DNA from 4 places in the Kocuria sp. UCD-OTCP genome. Region 4 is predicted to be linked to each of the others. Evidence: riboswitches for the same ligand, from Rfam matches in the RefSeq annotation. Region 4 holds a riboswitch; each other region holds the start of a gene.

Region 1 (4,296 bases), on a different contig from region 4:
GCCGAGCACCTGGCGCGCGGACCGCTCTCCGAGGCGCAGGCCACGATGAACCCGCCGCTGAGCCCGCAGCCCCTCATCGACCTGCTGCGCCAGCTCACCGGGATCGCCCTGGACCTGGTGCCGGTGCTGCTCGCGCTCTACCTGCTCGCCGGCTCCGCCGGGGCGCTGGGCACGGTCCGCCGGCGGATCGGCCTCGACGCCCGGATGCCCCTCCCGGACCTGGGCCTCGGCACCGTGCTCTTCCTGCTCATGGGCCTGGGCACGCTGGCGCTCTACGGCGCCGGCCGGGCCCTGGGCGTCACCGCGGAGGTGACCACGTCCGGGCTCGCCGCGCACTGGTGGACGGTGCCCGTGCTGCTGCTCTCGGCCGTGCGCCACGCCCTGGTCGAGGAGGTCGTGGTGGTCGCGTTCCTGACCGACCGGCTGACCCGCATCGGGTGGAGCTGGCCCGTGGTGCTGGTGGTCACGGCCCTGTTCCGCGGCAGCTACCACCTCTACCAGGGGATCGGGCCCTTCCTCGGCAACGTGGTGATGGGCCTCGTCTTCGCGGAGCTCTACCGGCGCACCGGCCGGGTGATGCCCCTCGTCGTCGCGCACTTCCTGCTGGACGCCGTCGGCTTCCTCGGGGCAGCCCGGCTGCTGGGCTGAGCCCCGCCCCGCGGTGCCCGGTCTCAGATGGTGACGGCGCCGTCCGGGGTGCTGAACGAGACGGAGAGCACCCCGGGGGTGCCGTCCGGATAGCGCCAGTCGACCTCGAGGTCCTCGAGCGCGGTCTCGACGGGGGCGCCCAGCCACTCGGCGACCCGTTCCGGGGCACCGGCGATGGTCATCCCCGCGAGCCCGACGTCCGTGATCCGCGCCTGGGACGGGTGCATCTCCGGGGCGGAGTCGAAGTGGATCATGAACGGCAGCTGCGGATCGGCGATCAGGCCCTTGACGCCGATCTGGTGCCACTCGAGGCACCGGCCGTCCGGGAAGACCCGGTGGCCGGGCACGGAGCGGCGCCCCAGGCGCTGCTCGAAGGGGGCGAGGTCCTCGACCTCCACGACCCAGCCCAGCCAGCCGCCGCCGGCGGCGGACCGGGCCCGCACGGCCTGTCCGAAGGGCGCCTTCTCCGCCGCCGGGTGCTGGAGGACCTCGACGACCTCCACGTACTGGTGGTTCGTGAGCGGCAGGATCATGTTGCGGGTGCCGAAACGGGGGTGCACCCCGCCCTTGACCGGTTCGATCCCGAGCTGGTCGGCGATGCGCTCGGTGGTGGCCTCCAGGCCCTCCGGGCGGCAGGCGTAGGACACGTGGTCGACTCTCATGGGCACATCGTGGCACCCTGTGAGTTTCGTCTCCAAATCGGCCCGCGACGCGCCGGGCACCGTGCGGGCGACGCCCCGGCCGGGGCGTCACGCCCGGCCCCGGCTTGACGCCGTGCGGGCCTGATCCGGAGAATGCTGTCCAGGTCATGAGCGCCAGCGTCCAAGCCCCAGCTAGCTGGCCGGCAACCCTCCACCGCGGTGGGGTGCCCTGGGTGAAGACCAGGCTCCTCGCGTCCGGCGAGCGAGCAAGCGCGGGTCCCCGGCGCCCGGCCGTTCCCGGCCGCACCGCCTCGGCCGGGACGGGACCCCTGAGATCCACAAGGAGTCCCACGGCATGTCCGATCTCCCCGCCTCCAGCACCGACGCCTCCGCCGCCCGCACCGACGCGGCCGAGCGCCCCACCCCGGAGAACCCCGGGGGCTGGGCCTTCGAGACCCGGCAGATCCACGCGGGGCAGAGCCCCGACCCGGTCACCGGCTCCCGCGCCCTGCCGATCCACCAGACCACGTCCTTCGTCTTCCCCGACGCCCAGGCCGCCGCCGACCGCTTCGCGCTCGCCGAGCTCGGCCCGATCTACACGCGGATCGGCAACCCGACCACGGAGGTCGTGGAGAACCGGATCGCCGCCCTGGAGGGCGGCGTGGGCGCCCTCATGCTCAGCGCGGGGCAGTCGGCGACGACGTTCGCCGTGCTCAACGTCGCCGGCGCGGGAGACCACCTCGTGGCCAGCCCCAGCCTGTACGGCGGGACCTACAACCTCTTCAAGTTCACGCTGCCCAAGCTCGGCATCGAGACCACCTTCGTCTCCGACCCCGACGACCCCGAGGCGTGGCGGCGGGCGGTCCGGCCGAACACGAAGGCCTTCTTCGCCGAGACGATCCCGAACCCGCGCAACGACGTCCTCGACATCGAGACGGTCTCCGGGATCGCCCACGACCACGAGGTCCCGCTCATCGTGGACAACACCGTGGCGACCCCCTACCTCGTCCAGCCCCTGCGCTGGGGCGCGGACGTCGTGGTGCACTCGGCCACCAAGTTCCTCGGCGGGCACGGCACGGCCATCGGCGGCGTGATCGTGGACTCCGGGGCCTTCGACTACGGCCGCTACCCGGACCGCTTCCCCGGTTTCAACCAGCCGGACGAGTCCTACGGCGGTCTCGTCTACGCCGAGGCCCTGGGCGCGGAGGGGCCCTTCGGCGTCAACCTGTCCTACATCCTCAAGGCCAGGGTGCAGCTGCTGCGCGACCTCGGCTCGGCGATCTCCCCGTTCAACGCGTTCCTCATCGAGCAGGGCATCGAGACGCTGTCCCTGCGGATGGAGCGGCACGTGGCCAACGCCGGGACGGTGGCCCGCTGGCTCGAGGCCCGCGAGGACGTGCGCTCGGTGACCTGGGCCGGGCTGGAGTCCTCCCCGTGGCATGGGCGGGCGCAGAAGTACGCGCCCCGGGGCGCCGGGTCGATCCTGGGCTTCGTCCTCGACGGCGGCCGGGAGGCCGGGGCCGCCTTCGTGGACGCCCTGACCCTGCACTCGAACGTCGCCAACATCGGCGACGTCCGCTCCCTGGTGATCCACCCCGCGTCCACCACGCACAGCCAGCTCCTGCCCGAGGAGCAGCTGGCCGCCGGCGTGGAGCCCGGCTTCGTGCGCTTGTCCGTGGGTCTGGAGCACATCGACGACATCCTGGCGGACCTGGAGCAGGGCTTCGCAGCGGCCGCGGCCGCGCAGGGAGGACAGGAGTGACCGTGACGGTCGTGAGGGGCTCCGGCGCCGGGACCGCCGTCCGCGAGGACGGCGTGCCGCGGGTCGCCGGGATCGGCGAGCTGGAGCTCGAGTCGGGCTTCCGGCTGCCCGACGTCCGGATCGCCTACGAGACGTGGGGGACGCTCGCCCCGGACGCCTCCAACGCGGTGCTCGTCGAGCACGCCCTCACCGGGGACACCCACGTGGCGGCCGGCCGGGCCCGCCCCGGCGCCCCCGAGGCCGAGCGGCGCGCCGCCGAGAGCGGCGGCTGGTGGGAGGGCCTGATCGGCCCCGGCGCCGCCATCGACACGGACCGGTGGTTCGTGGTCTGCACCAACATCGTGGGCGGCTGCTACGGGTCCACGGGCCCGGCGACCCCCGCGCCGCCGAGCGTGGACCCCGAGGGCCGCCCCTGGGGCTCCCGCTTCCCGCTCATCACCGTCCGGGACTCCGTGCACGCCGAGGCGGCGCTGGCCGACGCCCTCGGCATCGACGCCTGGCGCCTGGTCATCGGCGGCTCCATGGGCGGGGCCCGCGCCCTGGAGTGGGCCGTGACCCACCCGGACCGGGTCCGGGCGTGCGCGGTGGTCGCCGCGTGCGCCCAGTCCAGCGCCGAGCAGCTCGCGTGGGGCCAGGCGCAGAACCTCGCGATCCGCCAGGATCCGCACTTCCGCGGCGGGGACTACTACGACGGCCCGCCGCCCGTCACGGGCCTGGGCCTGGCCCGGCGGATCGCCCACATCACCTACCGCTCGGCCGACGAGCTGCACCACCGGTTCGGGCGCTCGCCGCAGGCCGAGGAGCAGGTCATCGACACGCACGCCGGCGGGCGGGGGCGCTACCAGGTGGAGAGCTACCTCGACCACCAGGCGTCCAAGCTGGCGGGCCGCTTCGACGCCAACAGCTACCTCGCCGTCAACGAGACGCTCATGTCCCACGACGTCGCCCGGGGCCGCGGCACGCTCGAAGAGGCGCTGTCCGTGACCTCGTGCGAGTGGCTCGTGGCGGCGGTGGACTCCGACCGGCTCTACCTGCCCCGCGAGTCCGACGTCCTGGCCGCCGCGCTGCCCGGGGACGTCCGGCGGCACACCCTGACCTCGCCCTCGGGCCACGACGGCTTCCTCATCGAGGCTCCCCAGCTCGGCAAGCTGCTCGTGGAGACCGTGCTGCCCGAGCGCTGAGCCGGGACGGGGGTCCTCAGCCGTTCCCGCTCGCTCAGCCGTCCGCGGCACCCCGGTCGTCGCC
Region 2 (4,296 bases), on a different contig from region 4:
GGCGCGCTCGCGCACGGCCGCGTCCCGGACCCCCGCGGCGTCCTGCCGGGTGCGGCGGGCCTCGGCGGCCTCGGCCAGCTCCGGCGCGACCGCCTCCGTCCCGGCGGCGAGACCGCGGGCCAGGGTGACGATCTCGCCGACCTTCTGGTCGGCGAAGGCGAGCCAGCTCCGCAGCTGCGGGTCCAGCCGGGTCTCCTCGGCCACGTCGTGCGGGACGTGGAACAGGGACGTGGAGGAGGCCACGGACACCTGGGCGCCCCCGCGGGCCAGCTCCGCGAGCTGGTCGAGCCGGCCGGCCAGGTCGGCCCGCCACACGTTGTGCCCGTCCACGGCGCCGGCCACGAGCACGGCGGAGTCCTCGCCCCGGAAGAACTCCAGCTCCTCGGCGGTGGGGGCGGCGCCCTTGACGAGGTCCAGGTGCAGGGCCTCCACCCCGGAGCAGGCCAGCGGGTGCAGCAGCGGCCCGGGGGAGCCGTAGGACGTGGTGACGAACAGCTGCGGGCGCCCGGTCACGGCGGTCAGGCCCGTGTAGGCGTCCCACACGGACGCGGCGAGCTGCTCGCCGGTGACGTCCTGGTCCGCCACGAGGGCCGGCTCCTCCAGCTGCACCCAGTCCGCGCCGGCGGCGGCGAGCTCCTGGAGCAGCCGCGCGTACACGGGCAGCAGCTCGGGGAGCCGCTGCAGCGGGTCGAAGCCCGCGGGGGCGTCGTCGTCGGCCTTGGCGAGGAGGAGGAAGGACACCGGGCCCACGAGGACCGGGCGGACGGTGAAGCCGTGCGCGGCGGCGCGGCGGACGTCGGCCACGAGCCGGTCGGCGGTGGCGCGGAGCGGGGTCTCCGGGCCGATCTCGGGCACGAGGTAGTGGTAGTTGGTGTCGAACCACTTGGTCAGCTCGAGGGGAGCGCGCCCGGCGTCGCCGCGGGCCAGCACGAAGCTCGCGTCGAGGCCGAGCCGGCCCTCGGCGTCGGCGAGATCGGCGAAGCGGGCCGGCACCGCCCCGAGGGCCACGGTGGTGTCCAGGACCTGGTCGTAGAGGGGGAACGCCGCGGGCAGGGACGAGTCCCGGGCGCCGAGGCCCAGCTCCACGAGCCGGCGGTGGGTCGCCAGCTGCAGGTCGGCGGCCGCAGACTCGAGCTCCTCGCGGGTCGAGCGCCCGGCCCAGTAGGCCTCCAGGGCCTTCTTCAGCTCGCGGCGGCGGCCGATCCGGGGGTAGCCGGTGATGGTGGCGGCGGGGAACGGGACAGTGGTCATGGTGGTCTCCTGAAGGGGTGTCGAGGGGTCGTGCGGAACGGTGGGTGGGCGCGTGCTCAGGCGGGGAGCAGAAGGTCCTCGAGCGCGACGGGCACGTGCGGGACGCGCGGGAGGTCCACGTGCTCCAGCAGGTCGAGCGCGGCCCCGTGCTCGTTGAAGGTGTAGAGGTGCAGCCCGGGGGCGCCGGCGTCCAGGGCGGCGCGGGCCAGCCGCGCCGCGAAGGCCACGCCGGCGCGGTGCCGCTCGGCAGGACCGGGCGCGTCCTCCAGCGCGGCGGCCAGGCCCGGGTGGGGCGCCAGGCCCGCCAGCCGGCACAGCGTCCGGAGCCGCCGCGGGTCGGTGACCGGCATGATCCCCGGGACGATCGGGATCGTCACCCCGGCCGCCCGCGCCGCCGCGACCAGGCGCTCGTAGCGCTGCGGGCGGAAGTAGACCTGCGTGATCGCGAAGTCCGCCCCGGAGCGCTGCTTGGCCAGCAGCACCTCGACGTCGTGCCGGAAGGACGGCGACTCCGGGTGCCGGGTCGGGTAGGCGGCCACGCCCACGGCGAGCCGGCCGGCCGCCAGGGCCGCGGTGTGGCGCTGCTCGACCTCGCGCACGAGCTCCACGAGCTCGCCGGCGTGCCGCAGCTCGCCCGGCTCGGCCCCCGGGTCGAGGTCGCCGCGCAGGGCCAGGACGCCCCGGACGCCGCGGCGGACCAGTGCGGCCACGGTCTGCTCCAGCTCGGCCCGAGTGCTGCCGACGCACGTCAGGTGGGCCAGGGGCCGCAGGCTCGTGCGCGCCAGGAGGTGGTCGAGCAGGGCGAGCGAGCTGTCCCGGCGCTGCTCGTCCCCGCTGTACGTCACCGAGACGTGGTCGGGACGGGTGGGCTCGAGCTCCTCGATGGTCCGCAGCAGCGTGTCGGCGCTCGCCGCGCTGCGCGGCGGATAGAGCTCGTAGGACAGGGACGGCGGCGCCGGCCGGGCGGTCGGGCGTGGTGTCACGTTCTTCCTCCAAGGGTCACCCCGAGGGAGGGCAGCAGCCGTCCCGGAGTGGACCCGGGAGGCTGCGACAGCTCCATCGGTCCTGGCGGGAGCACCGTTCCGTGCACCCCGTGGCGGGGGCGCGGATGGTTGCTGCGGCGTCGACGAGCCAGGTCTCTCGGCCGCTCTGGATAGATGCAGGACCCATTCCAACGGCTGCCCCGCTGCGCTGCCAAGTGCGGGCGCCCAGAAGACGCCGGTGCGCCGACTGTGACGACCGCGGCGTCACAGGACGCAACACCGACGCGCGACGACGCACCGGCGACGACGCACCGGCGGCGAGGCCCATGAGGAGCGCAGGTCCGGGGTCGTCACGATCCGGTCTCGGGTCTTGCCGGGCCGGGGCGGGCGGCCTAGTCTTTGACAACCAACAGGTTGATCAAGGAATCAGTTGACAAACACCGTGGATCCCGGCGACGACGAGCTCGACAGGGCCTTCCTGGCCCTGGCCGACCCGGTCCGCCGCCGCATCGTCGCCCGGCTCAGCCGCGGCCCGGCCACGGTCACCGAACTGGCGGAACCCTTCGCGATCTCCCTCCAGGCGGTCTCGAAGCACATCCAGGTCCTCGAGCAGGCGCAGCTCGTCACGCGCACCCGTGACGCCCAGCGCCGGCCCGTCCACCTGGACCCCGCACGGCTCGAGGCGCTCACCGCGTGGATCGACCGGTACCGGCTGGTCCGGGAGGAGCAGTTCCGCCGCCTCGACGCCGTGCTCGACACCCGAGCCGCGGACCGCGGCGAGCACACCCAGGACTGAACCATGGGACACGCCCTGCACCTGACCGTCCCCGACGGCCTGCCCTTCATCGACTTCGAGCGCGAGTTCGACCACCCCGTGGCCGACGTCTTCCGCGCCCACGCCGACCCCGAGCTGTTCCGGCAGTGGATCGGGCCGCGCGGGCTGCGGACCCGGATCGACGGCTTCGAGTTCCGCCCCGGCGGCGCCTACCGGTTCGTCCAGCGCGGCGAGGACAGCACCGAGGAGTACGCCTTCCGCGGCGTCTTCCACACGGTGCGCGAGAACGAGCTCGTGGTCCAGACCTTCGAGTACGAGGGCTGGCCCGACGCCGTGGACCTGGAGTACCTGCATTTCGAGGACCTGGGCGACGGCCGGTGCCGGCTGCGCGGGCACACCGTCCACGCGTCCCAGGAGGCCCGCGACGGGATGGTCGGATCCGGCATGGAGAAGGGCGTGGCCGAGGGCTACGAGCGGCTCGAGGAGCTGCTGGGCGGGCGGACCGCGCAGGGCGGGGCCTGACCGTGGACTGGACGCTCGAGGTGGTGCTGGTGCCGGTGCGCGACGTCGACCGGGCCGTGGAGTTCTACCGGGACCAGGTCGGCTTCCACCTCGACCACCACACCACCACCGAGCAGATGGACATCGCCCAGCTGACCCCGCCCGGGTCCGGCTGCTCGATCGTGGTGGGCAACCTCCCCGCCCACCGGGAGATGGCCCCCGGGTCCCTGCGCGGGCTCCAGCTGGTGGTCGCGGACGCCCGGGCGGCCCGCGAGGAGCTGCTGTCCCGGGGTGTGGAGGTGAGCGGGATCACGGTGCTCGACGAGCGGGACGGCGGCACCGTCTTCGGCTTCAGCGACCCCGACGGCAACTCGTGGGCGGTCCAGGAGCTGCGGGTCCGCGCCGAGCGCCCGCTGATCCCGCCGGAGCACCGCCTCTGACACCGTCACCGGCGCCGGCGACGGCCGCGCACCGCGGCATGTCCTGTGCCCGTGGCCCCGGCGGGGCCGCGGCTCCGCCGGATCAGTCCTGCGGGGCGTGCTCGGCCCGGCGGCCGAGCACCTTCGAGGCCAGGGCGATGAGCGCCACCAGCCCGGCCGTGAGCAGGAGCTGGCCCCGCACGGCGCCGTCGAGCAGCCCGAGCAGGACGATCCCGGCGAGGAGCGCCAGCGCCAGGTACGACAGCCACGGGAAGGCCCACATCCGCAGGGGCAGCTCGGTGCCGTCCCGGTCCGCGCGGCGGCGCAGGACGATCTGCGAGACCAGCGCGAGCCCCCAGACGACCAG
Region 3 (4,296 bases), on a different contig from region 4:
GAGAGCACCCCGCCGATGTCCACGCCGTCGCCGACGTCCACGATCACCAGGCGCCCCCGGTGGGCGCGGCGCAGCCGCTCGACCTCACGGGCGTCGGGCACCGAGTGCAGGACGGAGGAGACGAAGCGGCGGGCGGTCTCGGTGCGGGGCCGGGCGAAGATGTCCACGGTGGAGCCGTGCTCCACGACCTTCCCGTCCTGCATCACGGCCACGCGGTCGGCGATCGCGCGGACCACGTCCATCTCGTGGGTGATGATCACGATCGTGATCCCGAGCTCCCGGTTGACCCGCTGCAGCACCTGCAGCACCTCCTGGGTGGTCTCCGGGTCGAGGGCGCTCGTCGACTCGTCGGCCAGGAGCAGCTTCGGGCTGGTCGCCAGGGCGCGGGCGATGCCCACGCGCTGCTTCTGCCCGCCGGAGAGCTGCTCCGGGTAGTTGCCGGCGCGGGCGGCGAGGCCCACGAACTCGAGCAGCTCGGCCACCCGCGCCCGGCGCTTCTCCTTCGGCCAGCCGGCCCGCTTGAGCGGATACTCGACGTTGCCGGCGACGGTGCGGGAGGTGAAGAGGTTGAACTGCTGGAAGATCATCCCGATCTCCTGCCGCACGGGCGCCAGCTCGGTCTCGCGCCGGCCGGCCACCTCGAAGCCCTCCACGGTCAGGGAGCCCGAGGACACGGGCTCGAGCCCGTTGATCAGGCGCACGAGGGTGGACTTGCCCGCCCCGGAGTAGCCGATCACGCCGAAGATCTCGCCGCGGCGGACGTCGAGGGTGACGTCGTCGACCGCGAGCACCTCGCGCGCCGCCCGCCCCGAGCCGGTGCGGAAGGTCTTGGAGACGTTGCGGAAGGAGACGAGCACCTCGTCCGGGCGCCCGGGTGCGGGCGGCCCGGCGGGGACCGCCGCGCTCACTGCTCCTGGTCCTTCAGCTCCTGCTGGTAGCGCGCGGTCAGCTCCTGGAGCTCCTCCGGCTCCAGCTGCAGCGGCACGGCGGTGTCCTTGGTCTCCTCCATCTCGGCGTCGAGCACGGCCTGCTCGTGGTAGAGGTCCGCGACCTGCCGGAGGGTCTCGTCGTCGGCGAGCTCCTCCGTGGTGGTGAAGAGGTTGACGTAGGCGCGGGAGCCCTCGGACTCGGGGTCGTCCTGGGCGAGCGCGGACTGCGGGTCGATGTCGGCCCGCGAGAGGAAGTCGTTGTTGATGACCGAGCCGGCCACCGAGTCGAGCGAGAGCACCGTCTGCTCCGCGGAGACCGGGGTGACCCGCACCGTGGAGGCCTCGGTGTCGACGTCGAGCTCGGTGGGGATGAGGGTGTCGCTTCTCAGCTCCACGAGACCTGCGGCCTCGAGCACGAGCAGGGCCCGGGAGAGGTTCACGGCGTCGTTGGGCACCGCGATCTCGTCGCCCTCCTGGAACTGCTCCACGGAGTCGTACTGGTTGGAGTACAGGCCCAGCGGGTAGATCGAGGTCGAGCCGATCGGGGTGATGGAGCCGCCGGCCGCGTTGTTGTAGTCGGCGAGGAACGGGACGTGCTGGAACCAGGTCATCTCCACGTCACCGGACTCGGTGGCGGGGTTCGGCTGGTTGTAGTCGGAGAAGTCGACGTACTCGACGGTGATGCCCTGCTCCTCGGCCACCCTCTGGAGGGCATCGTGGGTCGGGTCGGTGCCCACCACGCCGATGGTGACCTTGTCGTCGGCCAGCACGCCCTCGCCGGAGGACTCCCCGGCGGAGCCGCCGCAGGCGGTGAGGGCGAGGCCGAGGGTCGTGGCCAGGGCGAGGAAGGGGAGGCGCTGCAATCGCATGTGGTGCCTTTCCGTGGGTCCGGGGTGTCGGAGGTCTCCACCGGGGCCAACGGGTCCGGCGGCCACGGTCGAGGGCGCGCCGGAGAGCGCGTGCGCGGTCGGACCGTACTTGCCGCCGGCCGTCGTCGGCCGGTGCCGGATGGTTCACCTGGGGCACCCCACTACGGGAGAGGGTTGCCGCCCAGCAAGCCAGGGCTGCACGCTGGGACTCGTCATCCGCCCGACAGACTAGCACGTGCGGCGGGGCCGGGCCCGGCCCGGTCAGCGGGCGAGGACCTCGCGGGCCCGCCCGCGGGCCCAGCGCTCGGCCGCCAGCACGGCCTCGAGCTCCAGCGGGCCGACGTCGTCGTGCTCGCCCAGCACCGCCTCGACCGTGTCCACGATGGCGGGGAACCGGATCCGGCCGTCGTGGAAGGCGTGCACCGCCTCCTCGTTGGCCGCGTTGAACACGGCGGGGAAGGTCCCGCCCCGCTCCCCCGCAGCCTTGAGGAGCTCGACGGCGGGGAACGCCACCGGGTCGAGGGGCTCGAAGGTCCACTCCGTGGCGCGCGTCCAGTCGCACGGCAGGGCGGCCCCGGGCACCCGGTGCGGCCAGGCCAGACCGAGGGCGATGGGCAGGCGCATGTCCGGGGGCGAGGCCTGGGCGAGGGTGGAGCCGTCCACGAACTGGACCATGGAGTGCACGACCGACTGGGGGTGGACCACCACGTCGATGCGCTCGAGGGGCACGTCGAAGAGCAGGTGGGCCTCGAGCACCTCGAGGGCCTTGTTGACCATGGTCGCCGAGTTGGTCGTCACCATCAGGCCCATGTCCCACGTCGGGTGGCGCAGCGCGTCCCGGGGCGTGACCGTCTCGAGCTCCGCCCGGGACCGGCCGCGGAAGGGCCCGCCGGAGGCCGTCAGCACGAGCCGGTCCACCTCCGCGGCGGTGCCGCCGCGCAGCGCCTGCGCCAGCGCGGAGTGCTCGGAGTCCACGGGAATCAGGGCGTCCGGGTCCCCGGTGGCCGCGGCGGCTGCCTTGACCAGGGCGCCGCCGGCGATCAGGGACTCCTTGTTCGCCAGGGCGAGCCGGTGCCCGGCCCGCAGCGCCGCCAGCGTGGGGGCGAGCCCGATGGAGCCGGTGATCCCGTTGAGCACGAGGTCGGCGTCGGGGTGGGCGGCGGCCGCGGACGCGGCGTCGGGCCCGTGCACGACGTCCGGGCGGTATCCCCCGGCCCCGGCGGACGCGGCCCGGTCCGCGATGAGGCCGGCCAGCCGGGCGGCGTCCTGGGCGGTGCCGCTGGTCGCCACGAGCGCGGCGCGGGTCTCGAGGGCCTGCTCGGAGAGGAGCTCCAGGTGCCGTGGTCCGGCGGCGAGGGCGACCACGGTGAACGGGTCCGCGCCCTCGAGCTCGCGGGCGGCCCGCACGACGTCGAGCGCCTGGGTGCCGATCGAGCCCGTCGACCCGAGGACGCTGATCCGGCGGGGGCCGGCGGCGGCCAGGGCGCGCAGCTCGGGTGTCGGGCGGGTGCGGGGCGAGGTGGCGGGGGGCGTCATGGCCCCAGTATCCCCCAGCGCCACTCCTCGGTGCGGTGCCCGCAGGGGGTGCCTGCGGACGGCCCGGAACGGGCCGAGGCCCCGTCCACCGGGAGCGGTGGACGGGGCCTCGGCGACCGACGGGGGTGGGATCAGCGCGTGGCGCGACCCTTGCGGCCGGAGACCGCGCCCCAGATGAAGAGCACGATGAGGGCTCCCACGACGGCGGTGATGATGGTGCCGATGTCGAACGCGGACTCCAGGTCCCCGATGCCGATCAGCGAGCCGAGGAAGCCTCCGAGGAGGGCCCCCACGATGCCGAGGACGATCGTGACGATGATGCCGCCACCCTGGCTGCCCGGCATGATGAGCTTGGCGAGGGCGCCTGCGATGAGGCCGAGGATGATCCAGCTGATGATTCCCATGATGGCTCCTTATCCGTCCCGGGAGGGACTTTTATTGTACGCAACCGGCGAGTATCCCTGGAATACCCTGAGGTTGCTTCTGCGCCTCACCCTAGCCGACGGTCAGCCGCCTGTCTGTTCCCGTTAGCCAATCGACGCGTTCCCCCGGACGCGGACCGGCCCGCCGGAAGCCGGGGCTTCGGGCGGGCCGGTGGATCCTCCCAGGTGGGAGCGGGAATCCGTCAGTGGGCGACGGGCTTCTCGGCGCCGATGCCTGTGAGGGAGCGCACCTCCATCTCGGACTGCTTGATCGGGTCCTCGAGACGGCGCTCCGTCATGGAACCGATGAAGCCGAGCAGGAAGGAGGCCGGGATCGAGACGATGCCCGGGTTCTGCAGCGGGAACCACGCGAAGTCGGCGGTCGGGATCATCGACGTCTCGGAGCCGGACATGACCGGGGAGAAGACGATGAGGCCCACCGAGAGGATCAGGCCGCCGTACATGGACCAGACCGCGCCCCGGGTGGTGAAGCGCCGCCAGTACAGGGAGTACAGGATGGTCGGCAGGTTCGCCGAGGCC
Region 4 (4,296 bases):
TCGGCGATGCCGAGCAGCGGGTTGGACGGCGTCTCGAGCCACAGCACCTTCGTGGCGCCGGGGCGCACGGCCGCCCGGACGGCGTCGAGGTCCGTGATCTCCACGGGCGTGTGCCCGATGTCCCACGGGGCGAGGACCCGGGTGATCAGCCGGTTGGTGCCGCCGTAGCCGTCGGCGCCGAGCACGATGTGGTCGCCCGGGCGCAGCACGGCGCGCAGCAGGGCGTCCTCTGCCGCGATCCCCGAGGCGAACGCGAACCCCCGCTCGCCGCGCTCCAGGGCCGCGAGCTGCTCCTCGAAGCCGCTGCGGGTGGGGTTGGAGCCGCGGCTGTACTCGTGCCCGGCGCGCAGCACGTTGATCCCGTCCTGGGCGAACGTGGAGGTCTGGTAGATCGGCGGGATGACCGCCCCGGTCAGCGGGTCGGGCTCCTGGCCGGCGTGGACGGCGGTGGTCGTGAAGCCCCGGTGGCGGGTGCGGGTCTCGGTGGGGGACGTCATGGCGGGGCTCACTTCCGGGTGGTCTGGACGGCGGTGACGACGGTGTCGAGGGCCTGGCCGAGGTCGGTCACGAGGTCCTGGGGGGACTCGAGGCCGATCGAGAGCCGGATCGTGGTCTCGGCGATCCCGCCGGCCCGGCGCTGCTCGGGGGTCAGGCGGCAGTGCGTCATGGCCGCCGGGTGGGCCACGAGGCTGCGGGTGTCCCCGATGTTGGCGACCAGCTTGAACAGCCGGAGCGCGTCGATGAACGGGCCCACGGCGCCGTCCGGGGCGGCGAGGTCGAAGGAGAACACGGAGCCGGTCCCGCGCGGGAAGTCCCGGGCCGCGATCCCGGCGCCGGGGTCCCCGGGCACGCCGGGGTGGTGGACGCGGGCGACGGCGGGGTGCCCGGCCAGGAACTCGGCCACCGCCAGCGCCGAGGCCGTGTGGCGGGCCACGCGCAGGTCGAGGGTCTCGGTGCCCTGCAGGATCTGGCTGGCGTTGAACGGGGAGAGCGTGGTGCCGAGGTCGTGCACGTACTTCGCCCGGACCAGGTGCAGGTAGGGGCTGGCGGCGGCGCACTTGTCGACGAGGCTGAGCCCGCCCCAGCGGGCGCGGGCCTGGGTGAACTGCGGCCACTTGTCCGGCCGGGCGGACCAGTCGAAGGTCCCGCCGTCCACGACCGCCCCGGCGAGCGCGTTGCCGTGCCCGCCCAGGAACTTGGTGGCCGAGTGCACCACGATGTCCGCGCCCTTCTCCAGCGGCCGGTACAGGGCCGGGGACGCGAGGGTGTTGTCGACGACGACGGGCACCCCGGCGGTCCGCGCGACGTCGGCGATCCCGGGCAGGTCCGGGAGGGTGGCCAGCGGGTTGCCGATGGACTCGAGCAGGAACGCGCGGGTGTCGGGGCGCACGGCCGCGGCCCACGCCCCCGGGGCGGTGGGGTCCACGAAGGAGACCTCGATGCCGTAGTCCGCGAAGGAGTCGGTGAGCAGGTCCACCGTGCCCCCGTAGAGCTTCTCGGAGGCCACGAGGTGCTTCCCGGCGCCCTGGCCGAGCAGGGCCAGCAGCGCTACGGCCACGGCGGACTGGCCCGAGCCGGTCGCCACGGCGCCCGCGCCGCCCTCGAGGTCGCTGATCCGCTGCTCGAGCACGGCCACCGTGGGGTTGCCGGTGCGCGTGTAGGTGAAGCCTGCCCGGGTCTGGGCGAACATCTGCCGGGCCGCCTCGTAGTCCGGGAACTCGAAGGCCGCGGTCTGGTAGATCGGCACCGTCAGGGTGCGCTGGGTGACCTGGTCGTGGGTGCCGGCGTGGATCTGCCGGGTCGCGAGGTCGTGGTCGGTCACGGGGATGGACATGGCGCTGCTCCTGTGCCTTGCTCTTACCCGCACCGGTCATCCGCGCGGGCCCGGTGGGCACGCCGCGGAAGATGCAGGCCGCTTCCTCATCCGAACCACCCAATGAGCATGGGGTTGGTGCGTGACCAAGTCGGAGCTTGGCGGTCACGTCTCGTGAAGCTGGAACAACACTATGCGCAGAGGTAGTGGGTGTCCCTCCGCGTCGGAAGATGACGACCGTGACGGTTCGTGACGCCGGCCGTGCGCGCCGGGCCCGGCGCGGGGCCGGCGCGTCAGGCCCGGGTGTCGATGTCCTCGAAGATCAGGAACGTCTGGGTGTCCACCACGCCGGGCAGCTGCTGGACGTGCTCGAAGATCACCTGCCGCAGGTGCACGGTGTCCACGGCCCGCACGAGGAGCATGACGTCGAAGTTCCCGCCCACCAGGGCGATGTGGTGCACGGCGGGGATCGCCTGGAGCTGGGCGCACAGCTCCCGCCAGGTGTTCTGCTGGAGCTTGAGCGTCACGTACGCGGAGGCCTGCAGGCCCGCCCGGACCGGGTCGATCACGGTGCTGAAGCGCAGGATCACCCCCTCGTCCCGGAGCCGGTTGATCCGGGCGTAGGCGTGGGCGCGGGAGACGTGCACGGCCGCGGCGATCGCCGTCACGGACTGCCTCGCGTCCCGGGACAGCTCCGCGAGGATCTTCCGGTCGGTCTCGTCCAGCGGCACGGGGGTCGAGGGCACGGCGGGCTCCTTCGGGGCGGGGTCGGGCGCGGGGCCCGGAACGTGTCGGACGAATGCGTGTGCTCCACGCCACACTAGAACATTTCGTCCACGCGCGGTGCACTGTCCGTCTCAGACTTCTGCATTTTCCCCGCTCTGTGGATACGAACCATGCCCGGTTCCCATACTGGGGAGACAGAGCCGCACCACCTTCCTGCCCTCCCCGGACCGCGGCCGCACCGGGGACCGACCGAGGGGACACCATGAGCCAGACCGTCGAGACCCCCGAGGACCCGATCCTCCGGGCCTCCCAGAGCTTCGGCATCACACCGGAGCAGTACATGCTCCCGGCCCGCGGCGAGATCCGCATGGTCGACCCGAGCGGGCGGCTGCTCGCCCCCGAGGAGCAGGGCACCGGCCCCGGCCACGAGTACCCGCTGCCGGCCCCGGACGTCCTGCTGGGCGCCTACGAGAAGCTGGTGGTCGGGCGGCGGGTCAACGACCAGAACTCCGCGCTGGTCCGCCAGGGCCGGATGGCCGTCTACCCGTCCAGCCACGGCCAGGAGGCCTGCCAGGTGGCGGCCGCCCTGTGCCTCGAGGAGGGCGACTGGCTGTTCCCCACCTACCGGGACACCGTGGCGGTCATGACCAAGGGCGTGGACCCGATGCAGGTCATGGCGATCTTCCGCGGCGAGTGGCACAGCGGCTACGACCCGCACGAGCACCACGTGGGCATCCAGTCGACCCCGCTCACCACCCAGCTGCTGCACGCGGTGGGCGTGGCCCACGCCGCCAAGCTGCGCGGCGAGGACACCGTGGTCCTGGCGATGTGCGGGGACGGCGCCACCAGTGAGGGCGACTTCCACGAGGCCCTGAACTTCGCGGCCGTGTTCAAGCTGCCGGTCGTGTTCTTCGTGCAGAACAACGGCTACGCGATCTCCGTGCCCCTGTCCCAGCAGTCCGCGGCCCCGAGCCTCGCCCACAAGGCGGTCGGCTACGGCATGGCCGGCGAGCGCGTGGACGGCAACGACCTCGTGGCGCTGCTCGCCACCCTGCGGCGCGCCGTGGACCTGGCCCGCTCCGAGTCCGAGCCCCTCCTCGTGGAGGCGCACACCTACCGCATGCAGGCGCACACCAACGCCGACGACGCCACCCGCTACCGGGACGACGCCGAGGTGCAGGAGTGGATCGCCAAGGACCCGGTGACCCGGATGCGCGCCTACCTCGGCGCCGAGGGCGTGCTCGACGACGCGGCGGAGCAGCGCATCGCCGCCGCCGCCGAGGACGTCGCCACGGCCCTGCGCGACGGCATGAACGCCGACGTGGAGATCGACCCGCTCGAGCTGTTCCGCCACGTCTACACCGAGCAGACCCCGCAGCTCGCCGAGCAGGAGCAGTTCCTGGCCGCCGAGCTCGCCCGAGAGGAGACCGGACAGTGAGCACCCTGCACGCCCCCGCCCCGGCCGGCGAGGCCCCGGCGGTCAAGCCCGCCACCTTCGCCCAGGCGCTCAACACCGCCCTGGCCGACGCGCTGGCCGCCGACCCCGCCGTCGTCGTCTTCGGCGAGGACGTCGGCACCCTCGGCGGCGTCTTCCGCATCACCGACGGGCTGACGAAGCGCTTCGGCCGCACCCGGTGCTTCGACACCCCGCTGGCCGAGTCCGGGATCGCCGGCATGGCCGTGGGCATGGCGATGAACCGGATGCGCCCCGTCATCGAGATGCAGTTCGACGCCTTCGCCTACCCGGCCTTCGAGCA

What was found. A riboswitch is a leader RNA that binds a small molecule or an ion and turns the genes downstream of it on or off. The one in region 4 is predicted to bind S-adenosylmethionine.
Region 1: another riboswitch for S-adenosylmethionine. It lies ahead of H488_RS29660 (bifunctional o-acetylhomoserine/o-acetylserine sulfhydrylase); the one in region 4 lies ahead of H488_RS34625 (O-acetylhomoserine aminocarboxypropyltransferase/cysteine synthase family protein).
Region 2: another riboswitch for S-adenosylmethionine. It lies ahead of H488_RS25965 (methylenetetrahydrofolate reductase); the one in region 4 lies ahead of H488_RS34625 (O-acetylhomoserine aminocarboxypropyltransferase/cysteine synthase family protein).
Region 3: another riboswitch for S-adenosylmethionine. It lies ahead of H488_RS31200 (MetQ/NlpA family ABC transporter substrate-binding protein); the one in region 4 lies ahead of H488_RS34625 (O-acetylhomoserine aminocarboxypropyltransferase/cysteine synthase family protein).

Annotation. Positions count from the first base shown of each region.
Region 1 is NZ_AOSQ01000030.1:10,936-15,231, reverse strand. It holds gene H488_RS29670 (CPBP family intramembrane glutamic endopeptidase) at 1-648, shown strand, start outside; gene H488_RS29665 (VOC family protein) at 672-1,310, opposite strand; SAM riboswitch class IV at 1,453-1,568, shown strand; gene H488_RS29660 (bifunctional o-acetylhomoserine/o-acetylserine sulfhydrylase) at 1,645-3,051, shown strand; gene metX (homoserine O-acetyltransferase MetX) at 3,048-4,232, shown strand; gene H488_RS29650 (SGNH/GDSL hydrolase family protein) at 4,267-4,296, opposite strand, start outside.
Region 2 is NZ_AOSQ01000018.1:144,335-148,630, forward strand. It holds gene metE (5-methyltetrahydropteroyltriglutamate--homocysteine S-methyltransferase) at 1-1,251, opposite strand, end outside; gene H488_RS25965 (methylenetetrahydrofolate reductase) at 1,308-2,234, opposite strand; SAM riboswitch class I at 2,305-2,411, opposite strand; gene H488_RS25970 (ArsR/SmtB family transcription factor) at 2,677-3,030, shown strand; gene H488_RS25975 (SRPBCC family protein) at 3,034-3,531, shown strand; gene H488_RS25980 (VOC family protein) at 3,534-3,950, shown strand; gene H488_RS25985 (amino acid permease) at 4,033-4,296, opposite strand, start outside.
Region 3 is NZ_AOSQ01000036.1:32,477-36,772, reverse strand. It holds gene H488_RS31205 (methionine ABC transporter ATP-binding protein) at 1-908, opposite strand, end outside; gene H488_RS31200 (MetQ/NlpA family ABC transporter substrate-binding protein) at 905-1,798, opposite strand; SAM riboswitch class IV at 1,899-2,015, opposite strand; gene dxr (1-deoxy-D-xylulose-5-phosphate reductoisomerase) at 2,060-3,334, opposite strand; gene H488_RS31190 (GlsB/YeaQ/YmgE family stress response membrane protein) at 3,466-3,738, opposite strand; gene H488_RS31185 (solute symporter family protein) at 3,960-4,296, opposite strand, start outside.
Region 4 is NZ_KB714683.1:218,640-222,935, reverse strand. It holds gene H488_RS34630 (cystathionine gamma-synthase) at 1-497, opposite strand, end outside; gene H488_RS34625 (O-acetylhomoserine aminocarboxypropyltransferase/cysteine synthase family protein) at 506-1,834, opposite strand; SAM riboswitch class IV at 1,872-1,993, opposite strand; gene H488_RS34620 (Lrp/AsnC family transcriptional regulator) at 2,107-2,559, opposite strand; gene H488_RS34615 (thiamine pyrophosphate-dependent enzyme) at 2,802-3,977, shown strand; gene H488_RS34610 (alpha-ketoacid dehydrogenase subunit beta) at 3,974-4,296, shown strand, end outside.